Regions from separate parts of the Streptomyces sp. NPDC085481 genome, predicted to be linked through region 2. Evidence: riboswitches for the same ligand, from Rfam matches in the RefSeq annotation. Region 2 holds a riboswitch; the other holds the start of a gene.
What was found. Region 2 has a riboswitch for glycine ahead of gcvT (glycine cleavage system aminomethyltransferase GcvT). Riboswitches for the same ligand answer to the same signal wherever they lie in the genome.
Positions count from the first base shown of each region.

Region 1: it holds a riboswitch for glycine, as region 2 does, so the genes downstream of both, gcvP (aminomethyl-transferring glycine dehydrogenase) here and gcvT (glycine cleavage system aminomethyltransferase GcvT) in region 2, are expected to answer to the same signal.

Region 1 is NZ_JBITTJ010000009.1:7,563-19,275, forward strand. It holds gene ACIGEZ_RS19865 (MerR family transcriptional regulator) at 1-11, shown strand, start outside; gene ACIGEZ_RS19870 (bifunctional nuclease family protein) at 65-538, shown strand; gene ACIGEZ_RS19875 (MerR family transcriptional regulator) at 779-1,402, shown strand; gene ACIGEZ_RS19880 (DNA polymerase IV) at 1,484-2,878, shown strand; gene ACIGEZ_RS19885 (PRC-barrel domain-containing protein) at 2,917-3,291, opposite strand; glycine riboswitch at 3,406-3,504, shown strand; gene gcvP (aminomethyl-transferring glycine dehydrogenase) at 3,684-6,569, shown strand; gene ACIGEZ_RS19895 (DUF5999 family protein) at 6,659-6,865, opposite strand; gene ACIGEZ_RS19900 (hypothetical protein) at 7,170-7,781, opposite strand; gene ACIGEZ_RS19905 (glutamate--cysteine ligase) at 8,264-9,772, shown strand; gene ACIGEZ_RS19910 (CPBP family intramembrane glutamic endopeptidase) at 9,821-10,627, shown strand; gene ACIGEZ_RS19915 (PhzF family phenazine biosynthesis protein) at 10,698-11,507, opposite strand.
Region 2 is NZ_JBITTJ010000010.1:170,422-182,134, reverse strand. It holds gene ACIGEZ_RS21980 (enhanced serine sensitivity protein SseB) at 1-502, opposite strand, end outside; gene ACIGEZ_RS21975 (AAA family ATPase) at 592-1,266, opposite strand; glycine riboswitch at 1,418-1,516, shown strand; gene gcvT (glycine cleavage system aminomethyltransferase GcvT) at 1,680-2,804, shown strand; gene gcvH (glycine cleavage system protein GcvH) at 2,882-3,259, shown strand; gene glyA (serine hydroxymethyltransferase) at 3,284-4,543, shown strand; gene ACIGEZ_RS21955 (L-serine ammonia-lyase) at 4,701-6,071, shown strand; gene ACIGEZ_RS21950 (hypothetical protein) at 6,100-6,750, opposite strand; gene ACIGEZ_RS21945 (hypothetical protein) at 6,747-8,180, opposite strand; gene ACIGEZ_RS21940 (EF-hand domain-containing protein) at 8,264-8,479, opposite strand; gene ACIGEZ_RS21935 (GNAT family N-acetyltransferase) at 8,553-9,191, shown strand; gene ACIGEZ_RS21930 (YncE family protein) at 9,202-10,389, opposite strand; gene ACIGEZ_RS21925 (polysaccharide deacetylase family protein) at 10,389-11,156, opposite strand; gene ACIGEZ_RS21920 (ATP-binding protein) at 11,552-11,713, opposite strand, start outside.

The sequences.
Region 1 (11,713 bases), on a different contig from region 2:
GTCTGCAGTGATCTAGGGAGGGCCCGACTACCCAAACCGGTCGGGCACGTCCTAGGGTTGCTGTGTGAACGAGCTCGACGTTGTGGGTGTCCGGGTGGAAATGCCCTCCAACCAGCCGATCGTGCTCCTGCGTGAAGTGGGAGGCGATCGGTACCTCCCCATCTGGATCGGACCGGGGGAGGCGACCGCGATCGCCTTCGCCCAGCAGGGCATGGCCCCCGCCAGGCCCCTGACGCACGACCTCTTCAAGGACGTCCTGGAGGCCGTGGGGCAGGAGCTCACCGAGGTCCGCATCACGGATCTGCGTGATGGGGTCTTCTATGCGGAGCTGGTCTTCGCCAGTGGCGTCGAGGTGAGTGCCCGGCCGTCCGACGCGATAGCGCTGGCGCTGCGCACCGGGACGCCGATCTACGGCAGCGACGGAGTGCTCGACGACGCGGGGATCGCGATTCCGGACGAGCAGGAGGACGAGGTGGAGAAGTTCCGCGAGTTCCTCGACCAGATCTCGCCGGAGGACTTCGGGACGGGCAACCAGTAGGCCGCGGGCCCGGGTGATCCGGAGGTCGCCCGGCCGGCCGATCGAGGCCGCGTCCGAGGCTCCGGTGGCCGCTTCCGAGGAGTGCCCTCGGGGCATTCGAGTAGCCTTTCCCCGGAGAGGGGCACGGGAAACCACTCTCAGGGTGATTATCACTCGGCGTGCCGAGTGTGGCGATCGTTGACGCACCCCGAGTGACTGCCTACCTTCGAGTGGGCAGGTCAAGGACGGAGGGTCGGCGTGATGAGCAGCGGCGACGGTACGGCAGGGGGCTTCCTGGGGCGTGCCCCCGGGGAGAAGGGGCCGTATCCGCTTCACGGCGGTGTGGTCGACTTCGGCGGGGACGTGAGCGCGGGTTCGGGCGTGGGTTCGGACGCGGTCGGCTACCGGGGCCCCACGGCCTGCGCCGCCGCCGGCATCACCTACCGGCAGCTGGACTACTGGGCGCGCACCGGACTCGTGGAGCCGAGCGTACGGCCCGCGTACGGCTCCGGGACGCAGCGGCTCTACAGCTTTCGCGACGTCGTGGTCCTCAAGATCGTCAAGCGTTTCCTGGACACCGGGGTCGCCCTCCAGAACATCCGGGCCGCCGTGCAGCACCTGCGGGCCCGCGGCTTTCGCGACCTGGAGCGCATGACGCTCATGAGCGACGGCGCGACCGTGTATGAGTGCTCCTCTCCGGACGAGGTCGTGGACCTGCTCCAGGGCGGGCAGGGCGTCTTCGGGATCGCGGTCGGCGTGGTGTGGCGGGACGTCGAGGCGGCGCTGTCGCAGTTGCACGGGGAGCGCATCGACACGGGTGAGACGCTCGTGGGGCACAACCCGGCGGACGAGCTGGCGCGGCGGAGGCGGGACCGGGCGGTCTGAGCCGGGTTCCGGGGTGATCCGTCGGATGGCTCGTACGTGTGTGCGGGTGCGTTGTCAGTGGCGTAGGGCAGCATCGGATCTGTGAGAGCCGCGCCCACGATCCTGCATCTCGACATGGACGCCTTCTTCGCCGCCGCGGAGCAGGCGTCGAAGCCCAGCCTGCGCGGAAAGCCGGTGGTCGTGGGCGGGCTCGGCCCGCGTGGCGTCGTCGCGACCGCGTCGTACGAGGCGCGGCGGTTCGGGGTCCACTCGGCGATGCCGATGGCGCAGGCGCGCCGGCTCGCGCCGAACGCCGCGTATCTGGTGCCTCGCTTCGCGTTCTACCGGGCGATCAGCGGGCAGGTCATGGAGCTGCTCGGCCGGCTCTCGCCGCTCGTGGAGCCGCTCAGCCTCGACGAGGCCTTCGTCGACCTGGAGGCCGGGGGAGTGGCGGACGACAGCGCGGGGGCGCGGGAGGCGGGGGAGCGGTTGCGGCGGGAGATCCTCGCGGTGACCGGGCTCACCGGTTCGGTGGGGCTCGCCGGGTCGAAGATGCTCGCGAAGATCGCCTCCGAGGAGGCCAAGCCGGACGGTCTCGTGCTGATCGAGCCCGGTACGGAGCGGGAGCTGCTCGGGCAGCGTTCGGTGCGGATCATCCCGGGGATCGGGCCGGCCACCGGGGAGCACCTGCGGCGGGCCGGGATCACGACGGTGGCCGAGGTGGTGGAGGCGGGCGAGGACGAGCTCGTACGGCTCCTCGGGCGGGCGCACGGGGGCTCGCTGTACCGGATGGCGCTCGGGCACGACGACCGGCCCGTGGTGGCCGAGCGGGACGCGAAATCGGTGTCCGTGGAGGACACCTTCGACGTCGACCTGCTCGACCGGCTGCGGATCCGGCTCGAGGTGGAGCGGCTCGCCGAGCGGTGCGTGGCGCGGTTGCGGAGCTCGGGGCACTCGGGGCGGACCATCGTCCTGAAGGTGCGGCGGTACGACTTCTCGACGCTGACCCGCTCCGAGACGCTGCGCGGGCCGACGGACGACCCGGTGGTGGTGCGGGAGGCGGCGGCGCGGCTGCTCGACCTGGTGGACACGACGGGTGGGGTGCGGTTGCTGGGGGTCGGGGTCAGTGGGCTTGCCGACTACACGCAGGAGGACCTGTTCGCGCAGGCGGAGGCCGGCGCAGCGCGTGCGGGCTCCGGGGCGGGGGAGGGTGTGGCGGGCGCTGAGGAGCTCGCCGCCGCTGTGCCGGCCGTACCCGTCGTGCCGGAGGCCACCGAGCGGCGGTGGGCGGCCGGGCACGACGTACGGCACGCGGTGTACGGGCCCGGGTGGGTGCAGGGCAGTGGGGTCGGGCGGGTCACCGTCCGCTTCGAGGAACCCGGCTCAGCGCCGGGGCGGGTCCGCACCTTCCCGGTCGACGACCCGGAGCTCGAGCCCTCGGACCCCTTGCCGCTGGTACCCGGCGGGGCGACGGGCGCGGCGGCCTGGCCGGCCTGAGGCCGGCAGGGCGGGACGCCCCGCCCCCCAAGGCCTTGTCACGGCTCCTCCTGGCCTGCCAGGCGGCCGAAGTCGCGGGGCGAGGTGTCGGGGGGCGGGGGCGGGAGGGCGAGGCTGTAGTGGCGGTAGAGCTGGAGTTCCTGTTCGGGGGAGAGGTGGCGGCCCACGCCGAAGTCGGGGGCGTCCTTGATGAGGGCGCGCTCGTAGGGGATGTGGAGGCCGTCGGCCACCAGCTCGCTCGGCTCCAGCGGGACGAACGCGTCCCGGCTGAACAGGCCCGTGCGGACCGCCGCCCATTCGGGGACACCCGTCGCGTCGTCCAGGTACACCTCGTCCACGGTGCCGATCTTGTGCCCGTTCCGGTCGAAGGCCTTGCGGCCGATCAGGCTGCGCGGATCGATATCGGTCTGCACGGTCCCTCCAACTGGTCGCAACTGCTCTACAAGCACTACGAAAGTGCACATCTGGGATGTCGGCCACTTGAGCGATGGGAGTGGCAAGCGCGCTGGTAGGCTGGCTGTGGCTGTCGACCCCGCGCGGGAGAGTCCTCCGGAGAAACCTTTCGGAGGCGCCGAAGGAGCAAATCCTCCCCGGAATCTCTCAGGCCCCTGTACCGCGCGGACGAGGTCACTCTGGAAAGCAGGGCGGGCGTCGACGGCATCCGCTCTCACCGACGGTGAAAGCCGGCCGGCCCGCGAGGCATGGCCGGTGAAGCTCTCAGGTTGAGATGACAGAGGGGGAGGCCGTCCGGGCACCCGCGCCGAGGTGCCCCTCGCAGGTCGTGACGACCAGGAGGCCCCCGTACATGACCGCCAACCGCATTCCGCTCTCCGAGCTCGAGCAGGGGATTCCCTTCGAGCAGCGGCACATCGGGCCCGACGCCGAGGCGCGGGCGAAGATGCTCGCCCAGGTCGGTTACGGCTCCCTCGACGAGCTCACGGCCGCGGCCGTGCCGGACGTCATCAAGAGCGCCGAGGCGCTCGGCCTGCCGGCCGCCCGCACCGAGGCCGAGGTGCTGGCCGAGCTGCGCGGTCTCGCCGACCGCAACCAGGTCCTCGCCCCGATGATCGGGCTCGGGTACTACGGCACCTTCACTCCGCCGGTGATCCTCCGGAACGTGATGGAGAACCCCGCTTGGTACACGGCGTACACGCCGTACCAGCCGGAGATCTCGCAGGGCCGCCTGGAAGCGCTGCTCAACTTCCAGACCATGGTCGCCGACCTCACCGGTCTGCCCACCTCCGGCGCCTCGCTGCTCGACGAGGGCACCGCCGCCGCCGAGGCCATGGCGCTCTCGCGCCGCGTCGGCAAGGTCAAGGACGGCGTCTTCCTCATCGACGCCGACGCCCTGCCGCAGACCATCGCCGTCATCGAGACCCGCGCCGAGCCGACCGGTGTCGAGGTCGTCGTCGCCGATCTCCGGGACGGGATCCCGGCCGAGATCGCCGAGCGCGGTGTCTTCGGTGTGCTGCTCCAGTACCCGGGCGCCTCCGGGGCCGTGCGTGACATCAAGGCCGTCATCGAGCAGGCCCACGGGCTCGGTGCCATCGTCACCGTCGCCGCCGACCTGCTGGCCCTCACCCTGCTGGCCTCGCCCGGTTCGCTCGGTGCCGACATCGCGGTCGGGACCACGCAGCGGTTCGGCGTGCCCATGGGCTTCGGCGGCCCGCACGCCGGCTACATGGCCGTCCAGGACAAGCACGCCCGCTCGCTGCCCGGCCGCCTCGTCGGCGTCTCCGTCGACGCCGACGGCAACAAGGCCTACCGCCTGGCGCTGCAGACCCGCGAGCAGCACATCCGCCGCGAGAAGGCCACCAGCAACATCTGCACCGCCCAGGTGCTCCTCGCCGTCATGGCCGGCATGTACGCCGTCTACCACGGCCCGGACGGTCTGAAGCAGATCGCTCAGCGGACGCACCGGTACGCCGGGATCCTCGCGGCCGGTCTGACCGGCGGGGGCGTCGAGCTCGTCCAGGGGGACTTCTTCGACACGCTCACCGCTCGCGTTCCCGGCAAGGCCGACGAGGTCGTCGCCGCCGCCCGCGAGGCCGGGGTCAACCTGTACCGCGCCTCCGCGGACCTGGTGTCGATCTCCTGTGACGAGACCACCACCCGCGCCCAGCTCGCCGCCGTCTGGTCCGCCTTCGGCGTCGACGGTGACATCGAGGCCCTGGACGCCGCCGTCGAGGACACCCTGCCCGCCGGTCTGCTGCGTACCGACGCGTACCTGACCCACCCGGTCTTCCACGCGCACCGCTCCGAGACCTCGATGCTGCGCTACCTGCGCCGGCTCGCCGACCGCGACTACGCGCTCGACCGCGGCATGATCCCGCTCGGCTCCTGCACCATGAAGCTGAACGCGACCACCGAGATGGAGCCGGTGACCTGGCCGGAGTTCGGCCAGATCCACCCGTTCGCCCCGGTCGAGCAGGCGCAGGGCTACCTCACGCTCATCACCGAGCTGGAGGAGCGCCTGGCCGAGGTCACCGGCTACGACAAGGTGTCGATCCAGCCGAACGCCGGTTCGCAGGGCGAGCTGGCCGGTCTGCTGGCCGTTCGCGCGTACCACCGCGCCAACGGCGACGAGCAGCGCACCGTCTGTCTCATCCCGTCCTCCGCGCACGGCACCAACGCCGCCTCCGCGGTGATGGCCGGCATGAAGGTCGTGGTCGTCAGGACCGCCGACGACGGCGAGGTCGACGTCGCTGACCTGCGCGCCAAGATCGAGCAGTACCGCGACGAGCTGTCCGTGCTGATGATCACCTACCCGTCCACGCACGGTGTGTTCGAGGAGCACGTCTCCGAGATCTGCGGCCTGGTGCACGAGGCCGGCGGTCAGGTGTACGTCGACGGCGCCAACCTCAACGCGCTGGTCGGTCTCGCCAAGCCGGGTCACTTCGGCGGCGACGTCTCGCACCTGAACCTGCACAAGACCTTCTGCATCCCGCACGGCGGCGGCGGCCCCGGCGTCGGCCCGGTCGGCGTGCGCGAGCACCTCGCGCCGTACCTGCCGAACCACCCGCTCCAGCCCACCGCGGGCCCGGAGACCGGCGTCGGCCCGATCTCGGCCGCCCCGTGGGGCTCCGCGGGCATCCTGCCGATCTCCTGGTCGTACGTGCGCCTGATGGGCGGCGAGGGCCTCAAGCGCGCCACCCAGGTGGCCGTCCTCGCGGCGAACTACATCGCCAAGCGCCTGGAGCCGCACTACCCGGTGCTCTACACCGGCCCGGCCGGGCTCGTCGCCCACGAGTGCATCGTGGACCTGCGCCCGCTGTCCAAGGCGACCGGGGTCAGCGTCGACGACATCGCCAAGCGTCTGATCGACTACGGCTTCCACGCGCCGACCATGTCCTTCCCGGTGGCCGGCACGCTGATGATCGAGCCCACCGAGTCCGAGGACCTGTTCGAGCTCGACCGCTTCTGCGACACGATGATCGCGATCCGGGCCGAGATCGAGAAGGTCGCCTCGGGCGAGTGGCCGGCCGAGGACAACCCGCTGCGCAACGCCCCGCACACCGCGGCCGCGCTCGGCGGCGAGTGGGACCACCCGTACAGCCGTGACGAGGCGGTCTTCCCGGCCGGCGTCTCGGCAGCCGACAAGTACTGGCCGCCGGTCCGCCGGATCGACGGCGCCTTCGGCGACCGCAACCTGGTCTGCTCCTGCCCGCCGCTGGACGAGTACGAGCACTGAGCCCGAGTGCGGTCCTGAGCACGGTTCGAGGGCCGGTCCGGAAGCTTTCTCCGGGCCGGCCCTCGGGCTTTTCCCTCGTACGGATCCGGTCAGGCAGCCGTGATCACCCGGGCCGCCGTCAACGGGCGGTGCGGGGCGATGATCTGCCCGTCCGGCAGCAGCTCACCGGTGTCCTCGAAGAGCAGGACGCCGTTGCACAACAGGCTCCAGCCCTGCTCCGGATGGTGCGCCACGAGTCGGGCCGCCTCCCGGTCAGGGGAGTCGGCGTGGGGACAGGCAGGCTGGTGCTGGCACATGGGTGGGTTCTTTCGCTGGGTCGTGGTGGATGTCCTGCGGCTCTTCGTCTTCATTGGCCGCCCCCGTCGGTCGGTTCGGTTCCGGTCCAGTGTTGCCCCACGGACGGCGTTCCGCAGGTATTTCGCGGCAGCTCGTCCTCTCCCGGGAAGACGCATCACCCGCAGGGGCGGTTCAGGTCAACTGCACGGTCTCTTCGGGGGGTTCGGGGTGGTCCCAGCGGGCTAGTCCGAACGGGACGGTGCTCGGACAGCAGTGCGCCCCGGGGCCGTCGGGCCGCGGGGCGCAGGGTGCTCGTGCGGTGGATCAGGCGGGCGCCGCGGAGCCCAGCAGGGGCGGCGGCGCGAGACGCAGGCTGAGCACGGGCAGGAGATCGGCGACCTGGTACGGGTGGTCGGCGGCGATACCGGGCGGGGCCGGGGCCAGCGGTACGAGGAGATCGGCCGGTCCGGGCGCGGCGGTGGCCCCGTCGGCCTCGGTGTCGGCGTCCAGCCACAGGGTGAGCATGTACAGCTCCGGTACGGACAGCAGGCGCGGCTGGTACGGGGTGACCAGGGCCTCGGCCTGGATCAGGGCCCGTTCGGTGGCCGCGATGTAGGGACCCTCGAAGAAGTGCGAGAAGGACCAGCCGTCGGGGGTGAGCATGGTGTCCGCGGCGGCGATCGCCCGGTCCCCGTTCCTGATCAGGAAGCGCCACCCGGCGAGCCGGGTGCGGGGCGGTTGCCCCGTCGTCAGGACGGTCCCGGGGGTGGCGCCCGAGACGCCGAGTACGTGCACGGGCAGGGGGAGTTCGGGGCTCAGCGGTCCTTGGGCGGCCCGCAGTGCCGGGGTTCGGGCTTCGCGGACCGCGGTGGGCGAGCCGAGGGCCGCGAGGACACTGCGGAGAGCCGGCGCGGGGGCCGGGGAGGGTCGGAGCATGGTGGGTCGCCTCTCACTCAGGAGACACGGTGATGCTGGGCAGGTACGACGGCGCTGTCGGCGGCGGGGCCAGAGGGGGGCCATGAGGCCATGGCCGGGCGCCAACACTCTGCCTCGTCCGCGGAGTTTATACGACGCGTGTTCACACAGTGTTTCCGCTAGACGGCGCCGATATTCCTGACAAGGCGTCATTCGGTCTTATTTCTCGGGTGATTCAGTGGAATGTTCGCGTCCGGCGGAGCGCCTGCCTGCGCTTTCTCCGGCGAGCCGGTCGGCCGAATCTCGACCTCCGGTCTCGGGACAATATGACTTTGGTATATGTCCATTGCCCGATGCGCTCGGAGACTGCCCATGGAGAACCCGCTCCAGACTATCCGTCAACGCGTACGTCCCGCAGGCGTTATGGATCAGTCGGGTGGGCATCATCGTCCGTGACGCTCGCGGCCGTCGTGGCGGCTGCCCACTCGGGGAGGGACGCTTCGATGGGGGAGAAGGTCGTGACGGACAGCTTCGGGCTGTCCGATCGACAGCGCTACCGCAGGAAACTCCAGCAGTGCCTGGCGGGACTCGCGCGGCTGCTCGCGGAGAAGCGGTTCGACCGGCCGCGCAATCTCATCGGGCTGGAGATCGAACTCAATCTCGCGGGCGAGGACGGCCTGCCCAGGATGCTGAACGCACCGGTGCTCGACCGGATCGCGAGCCCCGATTTCCAGACCGAACTCGGATTGTTCAACCTGGAAGTGAACATCGCCCCGCACCGGCTCGGCGGCCATGTTTTCGACCGGCTCGCGGAGGAACTCAGGACCGGCCTCGGATATGCCGACCGGCAGGCCGCGAAACTCGGCGCGGGCGTGGTGATGATCGGAATACTGCCGACCCTCACCCAGGACGACGCGGTGTTCGCCAACCTCTCGGCCGCCGAGCGCTACACGCTGCTCAACGACCAGATCCTCGTCGCCCGCGGGGAGGACTTCACGCTCGACATCCACGGCGTGGAGCGGCTGCTCTGCACCTCGGCGTCGATCGTGCCCGAGGCGGCCTGTACGTCGGTGCAGCTGCACCTGCAGGTCACCCCGCCCCGGTTCGCCGCGGTGTGGAACGCGGCGCAGGCGATCGCCGGCGTGCAGATAGCCGTCGGCGCCAACGCGCCCTTCCTCTTCGGCCGGGAGCTGTGGCGCGAGTCCCGGCCGCCGCTGTTCACGCAGGCCACCGACACCCGGCCGCCGGAGCTCCAGGCGCAGGGGGTCCGGCCCCGCACCTGGTTCGGGGAGCGCTGGGTGGACTCCGTGTACGACCTCTTCGAGGAGAACCTGCGCTACTTCCCGGCCCTCCTGCCGCTGTGCGACGACGAGGACCCGCTGCGCGTCCTGGACGAGGGCGGGGTGCCCCGGCTGCACGAGCTGGTGCTGCACAACGGCACCGTCTACCGGTGGAACCGGCCGGTGTACGGCTGGGTCGACGGCGTCCCGCACCTCAGGGTCGAGAACCGGGTGCTGCCGGCCGGGCCCACCGTCACCGACGTCCTCGCCAACGCGGCCTTCTACTACGGGCTCGTACGGGCGCTCGCCGACGAGTCGCGGCCGATCTGGAAGCGGATGGCCTTCGAGGACGCCGACCACAACTTCGACACCGCGTGCCGCCACGGCATCGACGCGGAGCTGCGCTGGCCCCGGGCGGGCCGCTCGGGCGGCGTCGCGACCGTGCCGGCGGTCCGGCTCGTCCTCGACGAGCTGCTGCCGCTGGCCGCGGCCGGTCTCGACGCCTGGCACGTGGAGCCCCGGGACCGCGACTTCTACCTGGGCGTGATCGAGGAGCGCTGCCGGCGGCGGGTGAACGGGGCCTCCTGGCAGGCCGACACCTTCCACCAGGCCCTGGACTCCGGTCTCGACCGGCACGCGGCCCTCGCGGCGACCACCCGCCGCTACCGGGAGCTGATGCACACCGGGGAGCCGGTGCACACGTGGCCGGTGGGGGTCCGCGGCGGGGCGTAGGTAGGGTTCCCATACCCGGATCGCTATGGGGAATGGGAGACAGGTGTGGTGTCGGAGCAACGAGTGGTGGACGCTTCCCCGCCTCCCGACGGGCTGCCGCGCCGGGTGCTGCGCTCCGAGACGCTGATCGTCCTCGCGCTGTCGCTCGGCGCCAGCGGCGTCTCGGCGCTCATCAGCTTCATCGGTTCCCTGACCAAGCCGGGCGCCCTGAAGGAGCAGGCGGCCACGCTCAACGGCTCGTACGCGCCCGGGCGGCCCTGGCTCGACCTCTCCTGGCAGCTCTTCGGCATCGCCACCGCGCTCGTGCCGGTCGTGCTCGTCGCGCATCTGCTGATGCGCGAGGGCGCCGGGGTGCGCGGGCTGCGGGCGATCGGCTTCGACCGCACCCGGCCGTGGTCGGACCTGGGGCGCGGGGCGCTCGTGGCGGCCGGCATCGGCAGCGTGGGGCTCGCCTTCTACCTGGCGGCGCGGGCGAGCGGGTTCAACCTCACCGTGGTGCCCGAGTCGCTGCCGGACGTGTGGTGGAAGTACCCGGTCCTGGTGCTGTCGGCGATCCAGAACTCCGTCCTGGAGGAGGTGATCGTCGTCGGCTATCTGCTGCGCAGGCTCGACCAGTTGGGGTGGTCGCCGCGGGCCTCGCTGGCGGCGAGTTCGGTGCTGCGCGGCTCGTACCACCTCTATCAGGGCATCGGCGGCTTCGTCGGCAACATGGTCATGGGCGTGGTGTTCGTGTGGCTGTACCGGCGCTGGGGGCGGGTGGGGCCGCTGGTGGTCGCGCACGCGCTGCTCGACATCGTGGCCTTCGTCGGATACGGGCTGCTCGCCGGGAAGGTGAGCTGGCTGCCCACCGTGTGAGTGAGCGTGGACGAAGAGGGGCGTACGGCCGTGAGCCGTACGCCCCTCTTCGCGTACTGCGAGCCCTCACTCAGGCGTGCAGTTCGCCGTCGATGACGGTGACGGCGTGGCCGTTGAGCAGGGTCCGGTCGCCGCGCAGCCGGGTGCGGACGATGCCGGTGCGCGCGCCGCCCTGGAAGCCGGTCAGTTCGTCGCGGCCGAAGCGGGCGGACCAGTAGGGGGCGAGCGCGGTGTGCGCGCTGCCGGTGACCGGGTCCTCGTCGACGCCGACGCCGGGGAAGAAGCCGCGCGAGACGAACTGGTACGCGCCCTCGGGGGCGTCCGCGACGGCGGTCGCGATGATCCCGCGGTCGGAGAGGCCGGCGAGGGCCGCGAAGTCCGGTGCGAGGCCGCGCACGGTCGTCTCGTCCGCGAGCTCGACGACCAGGTCGCCGATGTGGCCGGCGGTGTCGAGGACGGCGACGGGCTCGGCGCCGAGCGCCTTCGCCAGGCCGTCGGGGGCCGGGACCGGTGTCAGCGGGGAGGTCGGGAAGTCCAGCGTGATCGTGCCGTCCGGCTCGGCGGTGGCACTGAGGATGCCGCAGCGGGCGGCGAAGCGCACGGTGCCGGTCGCGATGCCGGTGCTGTGCAGGACATGGGCGGTGGCCAGGGTCGCGTGGCCGCACATGTCGACCTCGGTGGCCGGGGTGAACCAGCGCAGGGCCCAGTCCGCCTCGCCGCCGGGCGGCAGGGGGTGGGCGAAGGCGGTCTCCGACAGGTTGACCTCGGCGGCCACCCGCTGGAGCCAGGTGTCGTCCGGGAAGGAGTCGAGGAGCAGGACTCCGGCGGGGTTGCCCGAGAAGGGCCGGTCGGTGAAGGCGTCGACGATTCGAATCCGCATGGTCCGGACCGTACCGGACCAGGAAAAGGGCAGGCCAAGGCCAATTCGGGAGCACTGGACCGGTCGGATGGGGGCCGGCTGCCGGGGCGGGGTGCCCGGGCGGGGTGCCCGGGCGGGGTGCGGGCGGCCGTCGGTCGGTTGTCGGTTCGGTGTTGCCCAACGAACTGTTCCGATATATCGTTGAGGCATCGCGACAGTTCAACGAT
Region 2 (11,713 bases):
TGGCGACCACGCCGGAGGCCTCGAACTCGGCGGAGGCGGCGGCGAGGAAGTCGACCGGGTCGTCCTGCCAGTCGGGCTCGAAGAGCCGGACGCGGCCGCCGCTGGCGGGCCCGTCGAGGGGGCTGCGTCCGGTCCTGCAGAGCTCGGCGACGGCGGGCGGCGGCAGGGGCACGCCGACGGTGCCGCCGGGGTTCACGGCGATGCCGAGCTGCGGGGGCAGGCCGCGGGCGAAGTCGCGGGCGGGGGCGACGGTGAAGGACATGTGGCCGCCGACGCAGGCGAGGAACTGCTGCTCGGAGCTGAAGACGGGCACGAAGGCGTAGCCGTCTATCTCCATCGTGGGCAGGTCCAGGTCGCGGCTGTCGGGGGTGCCGCCGTTGGGCAGGGGCACCCAGACGTCGCTGCGGCCGAGGACCTCGACCAGCCTGCCGCCGGCCGCGGGGTTGCCGAGCGAGGCGGCCAGCACTTCTTCGAGCTCATTGCCCGGCCACGTCACGTCCACGGTTCCTGTCTTCCCCTTCCGGCACACGGTGCGGTCAGCACCTTAACGGCGCTCCGGCACCGCTGTGACCGAAAAGGACGGGGAGTGCTTCAGGACACGTCCCGGAATCCGATCTTCCGCAGCGCGTCGGCGGCGTTCCGGTCGAGCAGGGTGACCGAGGCGCACCCGGGCGGCAGCTGCCCGTCGTCGGCGTAGCGGAGGAGTCGGCCGACGGCGCGGCGGTGCCGGGCGAAGGCGTAGCCGGAGACGCCGCGGCCGCGGGTCCGCTGGCCCTCGCGGGCGGTCTCGGGATCGACGTCGAGCAGGATCAGGTGCAGGGCGCTGCCTCGGCGCCTCGCCTCGCGGGCGAGCCAGCCGCGGACCCAGGACTGGGTGCCGCAGTCGTGCACGACGACGCTGGCCCCGGAGCGCAGGGCGCGGCGCAGCCCCGCGTAGTGCGCGAGCCGGGCGAGCGGGCGGTAGACGGCGTACGGCAGGAAGCGGGGCAGCCGGGCCTCCCAGCGCTCGCGGGTGTGCTGCGAGTCGATGGCGCGGCCCTCGGCCGTGCGGGCCATCAGGGTGGACTTGCCGCTGCCCGGCAGCCCGGAGACCACCACGACGTCCCCGACGGCGTAGGCGAGGGCGCGGGGGCCGCGGCCGCCGCGCTCGCGCAGATCGCGCAGCAGCCGCCCGCGGCGGCGGGTCCGGGCGCGGGCCCGCGCCGCCGCGCGCTGGACGGGTATGCCCGTACTCGTGGCGACTGCGCCGGTGCGCCGGATCGTCATCGCTTCTCCCCCTGTCGGGCCTTGCGGAGACCCTTGCCCACGAAGTGTAAAGAAAGGGTAATGACACGCAAGCGATTTGCCGCGCCGAACCGCCGTGCAATGATGTGCCCGCCAGCCCGCACGCCGGGCACACAACCGCATACCGGCCGCTCGAATCCGCGCGGGAGAGTTCCGGGACACCTTGTGCCCCGGACGCCGAAGGAGCAAGTCCCTCCCTTGAATCTCTCAGGCCCCGTACCGCGTGGATGAGGCAGATCTGAAAAGCGGGCCGCACCTGTCGCGGCCCCACCCAAGGTGCAAGCCGAGGATGCCCTCGGTGAACCTCTCAGGTTCCATGACAGATGGGGAGGATCGTCCTCACCGTCATGTCACGTCGTGCCCTGCACGCCGCCCTGGGACCCGGGAGCCACCCCATGAGCAACGCCCCCCGTCTGACCGCCCTCGATGCGCTGCATCGTTCGCTGGGCGCGACCATGACCGACTTCGCCGGCTGGGACATGCCGCTGCGCTACGGCAGCGAGCGCGACGAGCACACCGCCGTACGCACCAAGGCCGGGCTCTTCGACCTCTCCCACATGGGCGAGATCACCGTCACCGGCCCGCAGGCCGTGGAGCTCCTCGACTACGCGCTGGTCGGCAACATCTCCACCGTGGGCAACGGCCGCGCCCGCTACACGATGATCTGCCAGGAGGACGGCGGCATCCTCGACGACCTGATCGTCTACCGCCTCGGCGAGACCGAGTACATGGTCGTCGCCAACGCCTCCAACGCACAGATCGTCCTGGACGCCCTCGTGGCACGCTCGGAGGGCTTCGACGCCGAGGTCCGCGACGACCGCGACGCCTACGCGCTGCTCGCCGTGCAGGGCCCCGAGTCCCCCGGCATCCTGAAGTCGCTCACCGACGCCGACCTGGACGGCCTGAAGTACTACGCCGGCCTGCCCGGCACCGTCGCCGGCGTGCCCGCGCTGATCGCCCGTACCGGCTACACCGGCGAGGACGGCTTCGAGCTGTTCCTGAAGCCGGAGCACGCCGAGGGCGTGTGGCAGGCACTGACCGAGGCGGGCGCGGGCGTCGGCCTGATCCCCTGCGGTCTGTCCTGCCGCGACACTCTCCGCCTGGAGGCGGGCATGCCGTTGTACGGCCACGAGCTGACCACCGCCCTGACCCCCTTCGACGCGGGCCTCGGCCGGGTCGTCAAGTTCGAGAAGACCACGAACGAGGGCCGCTTCGTCGGCCGCGAGGCGCTGGAGAAGGCCGCCGAGCGCGCCGAGACCGCCCCGCCGCGCAAGCTGGTCGGCCTGATCGCCGAGGGCCGCCGGGTGCCGCGCGCCGGGATGTCCGTCGTCGTGGACGGCGTGGTCGTCGGCGAGGTCACCTCCGGCGCCCCGTCCCCGACCCTGGGCAAGCCGATCGCCATGGCGTACGTCGACGCCGCGCACGCGGAGCCCGGCACCGAGGGCGTCGGCGTCGACATCCGAGGCGCCCACGAGGCGTACGAGGTCGTGGCGCTGCCGTTCTACAAGCGCCAGAAGTGACGTACTCGTCTCAGGACTCGTCTCACCCCGCAAGACCCACGTTCATCAGCACTCCCCCGGTACAGGAGAATCAGGTCATGAGCAACCCCCAGCAGCTGCGCTACAGCAAGGAGCACGAGTGGCTGTCGGCCGTCGAGGACGGCGTCGCCACGATCGGCATCACGGAGCACGCGGCGAACGCGCTCGGTGACATCGTGTACGTCCAGCTCCCCGAGGTCGGCGACACCGTGACCGCGGGCGAGTCCTGTGGCGAGCTGGAGTCGACCAAGTCCGTCAGCGACCTGTACGCCCCGGTGACCGGTGAGGTCGTCGAGGCCAACCAGAACGTCGTCGACGACCCGGCGCTCGTGAACACCGCCCCGTTCGAGGGCGGCTGGCTGTTCAAGGTGCGCATCACCGGCGAGCCGGACGACCTGCTCAGCGCCGACGAGTACACCGCCTTCACCGCCGGCTAACCGAGACCCCCTAGGGATCGATTCATGTCGCTTCTGAACACCCCTCTCCACGAGCTTGACCCGGACGTCGCCGCCGCCGTCGACGCCGAGCTCCGCCGCCAGCAGTCCACCCTCGAGATGATCGCCTCGGAGAACTTCGCTCCGGTCGCGGTCATGGAGGCCCAGGGCTCGGTCCTCACCAACAAGTACGCCGAGGGCTACCCGGGCCGCCGCTACTACGGTGGCTGTGAGCACGTCGACGTGGCCGAGCAGATCGCGATCGACCGGGTCAAGGACCTGTTCGGCGCCGAGTACGCCAACGTCCAGCCGCACTCCGGCGCCTCCGCCAACCAGGCCGCGCTCTTCGCGATCGCCCAGCCCGGCGACACGATCCTCGGCCTGGACCTGGCCCACGGCGGCCACCTCACCCACGGCATGCGCCTGAACTTCTCCGGCAAGCAGTTCAACGTGGTCGCGTACCACGTCGACGAGGCCGGTCTGGTCGACATGGCCGAGGTCGAGCGCCTCGCCAAGGAGCACCGCCCCAAGGTGATCATCGCAGGCTGGTCCGCCTACCCGCGCCAGCTGGACTTCGCCGAGTTCCGCCGGATCGCGGACGAGGTCGAGGCCTACCTGTGGGTCGACATGGCCCACTTCGCCGGCCTCGTCGCCGCGGGTCTGCACCCGAACCCGGTCCCGTACGCGGACGTGGTGACCTCCACCACGCACAAGACGCTCGGCGGCCCGCGCGGCGGCATCATCCTGGCGAAGAAGGACTTCGCGAAGAAGCTGAACTCCTCTGTCTTCCCCGGCTTCCAGGGCGGCCCGCTGGAGCACGTGATCGCGGCCAAGGCCGTCTCCTTCAAGGTCGCGGCCTCGGAGGAGTTCAAGGAGCGCCAGCAGCGCACCCTGGACGGCGCCCGCATCCTGGCCGAGCGCCTCACGCAGGACGACGTCACGCAGCACGGCGTCTCCGTCCTGTCCGGCGGCACGGACGTGCACCTGGTCCTGGTCGACCTGCGCAACAGCGAGCTGGACGGCCAGCAGGCCGAGGACCGTCTCCACGAGGTCGGCATCACGGTCAACCGGAACGCGATCCCGAACGACCCGCGTCCGCCGATGGTCACCTCGGGTCTGCGCATCGGCACGCCGGCGCTCGCGACCCGCGGTTTCGGCGACGAGGACTTCCGTGAGGTGGCCGACGTCATCGCCGAGACCCTGAAGCCCGGCTTCGACGCCGAGGGGCTGAAGGCCCGGGTGACCGCTCTTGCCGAGAAGCACCCGCTGTACCCCGGCCTGAAGTAATTTCGTACGCTTTAGTTCCAGTTTCGTTCGTACGATTGCTCCGGGGCACCGCGCACACTGGACAGTGAGCGCGGTGCCCCACCCCTTTCCCGCTCTTCCTGCTCGTTCTGCACCACCCGGCAGACAACGGCGTCTAGCCCCCCACAAGGAGTCCTCCGTGGCCATCTCGGTCTTCGATCTGTTCTCGATCGGCATCGGCCCGTCGAGCTCCCACACGGTGGGGCCCATGCGCGCGGCGCGCATGTTCGCCCGCCGGCTGAAGAACGAGGGCCTGCTGGCCCACACCGCCTCGATACGGGCGGAGCTGTACGGCTCGCTCGGCGCCACCGGCCACGGCCACGGCACCCCGAAGGCGGTCCTGCTCGGCCTGGAGGGCAACTCGCCGCGCACGGTGAACGTGGAGACCGCCGACGACGAGTTCGAGCGGATCAAGGCCGGCGGCCGGATCAACCTGCTCGGGATGCACGAGATCCCGTTCTCCTTCGACGACGACCTGATCCTGCACCGCCGCAAGGCGCTGCCGTACCACGCGAACGGCATGACCGTCTTCGCGTACGACGCCGAGGGCGCCCTGGTCCTGGAGAAGACGTACTACTCGGTAGGCGGCGGCTTCGTCGTCGACGAGGACGCGGTCGAGGGCGAGAACCCGATCGTCCCCGAGGACACCGTCCTCAAGCACCCCTTCCGCACCGGTGACGAGCTGCTGCGGCTCACCAAGGAGACCGGCCTGTCGATCTCCTCGCTGATGCTGGAGAACGAGAAGGCCTGGCGCACCGAGGAGGAGATCCGCGAGGGCCTCCTGGAGATCTGGCGGGTCATGCAGGCCTGCGTCTCGCGCGGCATGTCCCGCGAGGGCATCCTGCCGGGCGGCCTGAAGGTCCGCCGCCGCGCCGCCACCTCGGCCCGCAAGCTGCGCTCCGAGGGCGACGCGGCCGCGCTCGCGATGGAGTGGATCACCCTCTACGCGATGGCCGTGAACGAGGAGAACGCGGCGGGCGGCCGCGTGGTCACCGCCCCGACGAACGGCGCCGCCGGCATCATCCCCGCGGTCCTGCACTACTACATGAACTTCGTGCCGGGTGCCGACGAGGACGGCGTGGTCCGCTTCCTGCTCGCGGCCGGCGCCATCGGCATGCTGTTCAAGGAGAACGCCTCGATCTCCGGCGCCGAGGTCGGCTGCCAGGGCGAGGTCGGCTCCGCCTGCTCCATGGCGGCCGGCGCGCTCGCCGAGGTCATGGGCGGCTCCCCCGAGCAGGTCGAGAACGCGGCCGAGATCGGCATGGAGCACAACCTGGGCCTGACCTGCGACCCGGTCGGCGGCCTGGTCCAGATCCCGTGCATCGAGCGCAACGGCATGGCGGCGGTCAAGGCCGTCACGGCCGCCCGCATGGCGCTGCGCGGCGACGGCAGCCACATGGTCTCCCTGGACAAGGTCATCAAGACCATGAAGGAGACCGGCGCGGACATGAGCGTGAAGTACAAGGAGACGGCGCGGGGCGGCCTCGCGGTGAACATCATCGAGTGCTGATCGGCGACCGTTGATCGGCGACCGCTGATCAACGGGTGCCGGCCCCCGGGACGGTCCCGGCTCCTTGGGGGTCCGGCTCGTCACGCAGCAGCGGTACGGGGCCGCGCAGGGCGAACTGCCCGGGGAGGTCGAGCCGGCCGCCCCGGCGCTCGGCGAGTACGGAGCCCTGGACGCCGAGACGGGCGTCGACCGAGCAGTCCCCCGACCTCACCCCGGTGAGGCAGGCGTCGCGGACCACGCAGACCAGCCCGGAGATCCGGAAGACCAGGGTCAGCTCGACGTCGATGGTGCCGAGCTTCACGCCGTCCACGTAGAGGTCGACGAACGGCCGGTGCGTCGAGGTCACCCGGTGGGTGGCCAGCGCGACCACCTCCTCGCTGCCGGGCAGGTCCCTGGTCCGGCGCGCGGCGGACCGCAGCGCGGAGTGACCGCGCCAGCCCGAGGCCGCCAGGTCGAGCATGTCGAGGGCCAGGAAGTCGTCCACGACCGTGGCCAGCTCGTGCTCGACCGCCCGGTCCGCGGCGGGCGTCCTGTGGCGTACGGAGGCGAGCAGCGGGCCCGCGGTGTCATGGGCGCGCAGCGGGCCGTCGAGGTCCTCCCCCTCGCCGAGCAGGAACGAGCGGACGGTCGTCGGGCTGCGCGGGCTCGTCCGGCGCGGCGCGGACGCGGTCGCGGTCATGGCTCCTCCTCGTCGAGGGTCTGCCGGCCCGGGTCGGCGTGCGGTTCGAGCCTGGTGGTGTGCGTGGGCGGCTCGCCGGGCGCCCGCTGCTCGGTCAGCCCGGTGTCGCCGGTGGCGGGCCGCAGGGTCGCCCGTACGTGCTTGCGGACCCAGCGGGGACCGCGGTGCAGCCGGGTGAAGAAGACGACCGCGGCTGCGGCCAGAGCGAGCGCGACACCGGTGGTGGAGCCGACGACGAGGCCGACGGGGGTGGTGGTGCCGCTGGACTGCCCGTTGTCCGACGGATCGGTCGGGTTCGGGTCCGTGGTGTTCGGGTCGGTCGTATTCGGGTCCGTGGTGTTCGGGTCGGTCGTATTCGGGTCCGTGGTGTTCGGGTCGGTCGTATTCGGGTCGGTCGTATTGGGGTCCGTCGTATTGGGGTCCGTCGTATTGGGGTCCGTCGTGTTCGGATCCGTCGGGCCGGCCGTGATCGTGTACGAGGCTTCGGCGTACAGGTCCGGATCGTCCTGGCAGACCGCCCGTACCGTGTGCGCGCCCTCCGTCGCGTCCGACGGGATCGGGATCTCCGTGGCGAAGGTGGACTGCTCCGTGACGGCGGCGGTGGTCAGCACCGGCTCGGCGCCGTCCAGGAGGAGGTCGACGTTCGAGCACGCGAAGCCCGTGCCCTCCGCGTCGACGGTCGCCCCGCTCTCGCCCTCCTCCTCGGCGAGCGTGAGGACGGGATCCGCAGCGGTCTCGACGACCAGCTCGGCGTCGGCATGGATGGACGGCTGGCCGGGGCATTCGGCGCGGAAGGTGTACGTGTCCGGGTCCGTGCCGACCGGGATGACCTCGGTGTACGAGAAGGAGCCGTCCTCCTCGATGGGGACCCTGGAGGCGATCTGGGGCCCGTCGACCACGTACAGGCTGACGGCGTGGAGGTCGCACTCGGTGAAGCCCGCTCCCCGGACGTCGATCGGGTCGCCGATCGAGCCGTTCCCGGGGGTGAGCTCCAGTGTGGGGTCCTGCGAGGTCGACGTACCGTCGCCGTCGTCGCCGCCGGTCACCGTGAAGGTGGCCTGGCCGTGGTACGTGATGCCGCTGTCGACGTCCGGATCGCACGTCGCCTCGATCGAGTGGTCCCCCGCGGAGCTGTCCTCGGGGACGGTGATGGCGCCGGAGATCTGGGGCGGGTTCGCCTGGCCCGGCACGGCGTGTCCGCCGTCGAAGGTGAGGGTCACCGTCCCGCACGCGTCGAAGCCGGTGCCGCTGACCTGCACGCTCTGCCCGGGCGGCCCCGTCGAGGGGGACAGCTGGAGCTCCTCCGCCTTGAACCGGGCGGCACCCGCGGGCGCCGCAGGCGACGTGAAGGCGACGGGCCCCACACTGATCGCTGCGCTCAGAAGCACCGCCATCAGCAATCGACGCACGAACCGCACGGCAGTGAACATGAGGGGGAGGAAATGGGGGGATCACCCCTATTTTCCTCCCCCTCAGGGAACTCCGCTCGTCGCGGCGCCGAGCGCCGTGCGACTCAGGCCTTGTTGAGGTTGGCCCAGAACTCGTCCCAGGAGAGCTTGCCGTCGTGGTTCGTGTCCTGCTTGTTGATGAGCGCCTCCGCGACGGACTCGGTGACGTGGAAGTCACCCAGCTGCGCCATGACGCTCTTGTACTCGGCCGCCGTGATGTAGCCGTCCCCGTCCACGTCGAACCGGTTGAACGCCGTACGTGCCGACTCGATGTCCGCCACTGCTTCCGCCCCTTCTTGGTGCTTCGTTGACGGGGCCAGATTATCGGGCCGTGCCGTGCCCGATGATGGGGGTATGAGCAGCGAAGTGGCACGCATACTGGCAGCGGCGGCGCACGGCGAGTTCCCGCCGCCGGACGGTTCGACGACGATCCTGCCGCAGCCGAACCGCCGGGACGCGGGGGTGCTGTCCTTCACCGCGCACTCGGTGGTCTTCCTGGACGAGGACCCGGAGTGGATACGGGCGGAGCTGGCGGCGGCCTCCACGGATCCGCTGGTGGCGAGCATGACCCCGGGCTTCCATGCGGCACTGGTGGCGCGCACGGGCCGGTACGTGAACACGGTCGACCTGATGACGGTCGCGAGCGCCCTGCCGGGCGAGCCGGAGATCGAGCTGCGGGAGATCGAGGACGAGGACCATCCGCGGGTGGCCCGGGCGCTGAAGTACCGGGACGACGTCCGCGTGTGGTCGGCGGACGGCGGGGTGCTGGTCCTGGGCCGGGGTGTCGCGGGCCGCTGGGAGGCCGCGGTCGAGGTGGACGAGGACGTACGGCACCGGGGTCTGGGACGGGCGCTCGCGATGGCGGCCCGTCAGCTGACCCCGGACTCCGTGGTGTGGGCCCAGAACTCGCCCGGCAACGCGCGCAGCGTCCGGGTGTTCCAGGCGGCCGGTTTCCGCCCGGTGGGGGCGGAGGCCCTGCTGGTGGCGCGCTGATCCCGTGGGTTCAGCGGAAGATGCCCGTGTGGCCGAGGGAGTAGCGACCCGGCTGTGGGTAGACGGCGAGGCCGTGCGGGCCGCCGCCTACGGGGATGCGGGCCAGCTGCCTGCCGGTCGTGGTGTCGATCGCGTAGACCTCGGAGTCGTAACGCCCGGACAGCCAGAGCACCTTGCCGTCGGCGGAGACGCCGCCCATGTCGGGTGAGCCGCCGTTCGGGAGCCGCCACTTCTTCGTGAGCCGGTTCTGCGCGAAGTCGAAGACGGAGACGGTGCCCTCGCCGCGGTTGGAGATGTACATCTCCCTGGAGTCGCGGGAGACGTAGAGGCCGTGGGTGCCCTTGCCGGTGGGCAGCAGCTGCGGGGTGGTGAACTTCTCGCCGTCGAGGACCCACATGCCGTGGGCCATCATGTCCGCGATGTAGAAGGTCTTCCCGTCCGGGGAGATCTTCACGTCCTGCGGCATGGCGCCCTCGAAGGGCAGCTTCTGCTGGCCGATGACCTCCATCTTCTCGGTGTCGACCTTGAGGAGCTCCCCGGAGAACTCGCAGGAGACCACGAAGTAGCGCCCGTCGGCGGAGAAGTCGGCGTGGTTGACGCCGTAACAGGAGACGGGGACGGTCTTCCTGCGTTCCATGGTGTGGGGATCGCGGAAGACGAGTTCACGGTCGAGCGAGGCCATCACGATGGCGTACTTGCCGTTCGGCGTGAAGTACAGGTTGTACGGGTCGTGGACCTCGACGGGCTTGCCGGCGACGCCGGTGGCCGGGTCGATGGGCGTGAGCGTGTGGCCGCGGTTGTTGTTGACCCAGAGGGTCTTCATGTCCCAGGAGGGGACGACGTGCTGCGGCTGGTTGCCGACCCGGATCGTCTCGACGACCTTGTAGGTGGCGGGGTCGATGACCGAGACGGTGTTGGAGTTGGTGTTGGGGACGTAGATCCGGGAGGGGAAGTCCTTGACCACCGGCGAGAGTCGACCGGGCCGGTCGGCCGCGTACACGTCGTCGGCCTTGAGCAGCGGCGGCATGCCGGGGAGTCCTGCGGGCGCGGCCGCGCGCTTGGGTACGACGGGGAGCGCTGCGGCCTTCTCGGGGACGGCGCCGCGTTCCGCGGGGCGGGGGTTGCCGCAGGCGGCGAGGGCGAGCAGCAGGACGGTGGCGGCGAGGACGCGCTTCGTACGGGCGGTGGGGGTCGGCATCAGCTCAGCAGCTCCGTGGTGGTCACCGCGCGCAGGCCGCGGCGGTCGAGGTCGTCGAGGAGGAGGGGCAGCGCGGCGACCGTGTCCGCGTAGCCGAAGTGGAGGCTCACCACCGACCCGTTGCGGATCCGTCCGGTGACGTTCGCGACGACGGCCGCGGGGCCGGGCGAGGTGAAGTCGAGGGGGTCGACGTCGTACGAGAGGACGTGCGGGTAGCCGGCCCGCCGGGCGGCTTGGCGGACCGTTTCGCCGGCGTGCTGGGCGCGGGAGGGCCGGAACCAGGTGCCGATGGAGCCGGTGAGCCGGCGCAGCCGGGACGCGCAGGCCTCGATCTCGGCGAAGGCCTCGGGCTCGGTCATGGCGTTGACGTCGAGGTGGCGCTGGGTGTGGTTGCCGAGGTCATGGCCGCCGTCGAGGACGCGGCGGGCGAGGTCCGGGTTCTCGTCGAGCCACTCGCCGACGGCGAGGACGGTGACCCGGGCGCCGGCCCGTTCGGCGTGGTCGAGGATCGCCCGGGCGGTGGCGGGGTCGCCCTGCCCGTGGAAGGTGAGGGCGACCCGGGGGCGGTCCCGTGGGCCGCTCGCGATCTCGACGGGGCGGCCGGGGTAGCGGCGCGGGGCCGGGGCGGCGCGGGGCGCGGGGGCGGGGCTGTGGGGCGTGGCACGGGGTTCCGTGGCGCGCGGTTCCGTGGCGCAGGCGGTGGCGAGGGCTCCCGCGAGGGCGGCGGCCGCGCCCGCGCGGAGGGCGCCGCGGCGGTCGGTCGGCATCACGGCACCATTTAAGGGCCGATATGCCCGAAACATCATGATTGAGCCGATTCAGGACGTTTGCGGGTCGCGGTCGACTGTCCAGCATGCGGACCGGTCGAGGAAACATCCGACGAACTCGAAATTTATTCATCGTTTATAAGGGCGGTGCTCTATGTCACCAACGATTCATTGGTAAACTGTCCACATCTGCCCGACTTTGCCCCAGTAGGAACTTTTGGCGGAGAGGCCCCCCGTCTGCCATAGTCGGACCCACGACCCCCATTGACCCGGGCCAAGGTCGTCATAGCTGCCGCGGATACACCCCCCCATTCCGCGGCGCACCACACGGAAGCCCCCACGCGCCCCACCACGGCGCACGGGGGCTTTCGTGCTTCCGAAGCACGGGCGAGGTTCTAGCGGTCGCAAACCCGCATCTCGAACCAGGTGGTCTTGCCGCGTGGGGCGAGGTCGACCCCCCAGCGGTCGGAGAGCTTGTCGACGAGGAAGAGGCCACGGCCGCTCGTGTCGAGCTCGTGCACCGGCATCAGGCAGGGCAGCCCCCGGGAGGGGTCGCG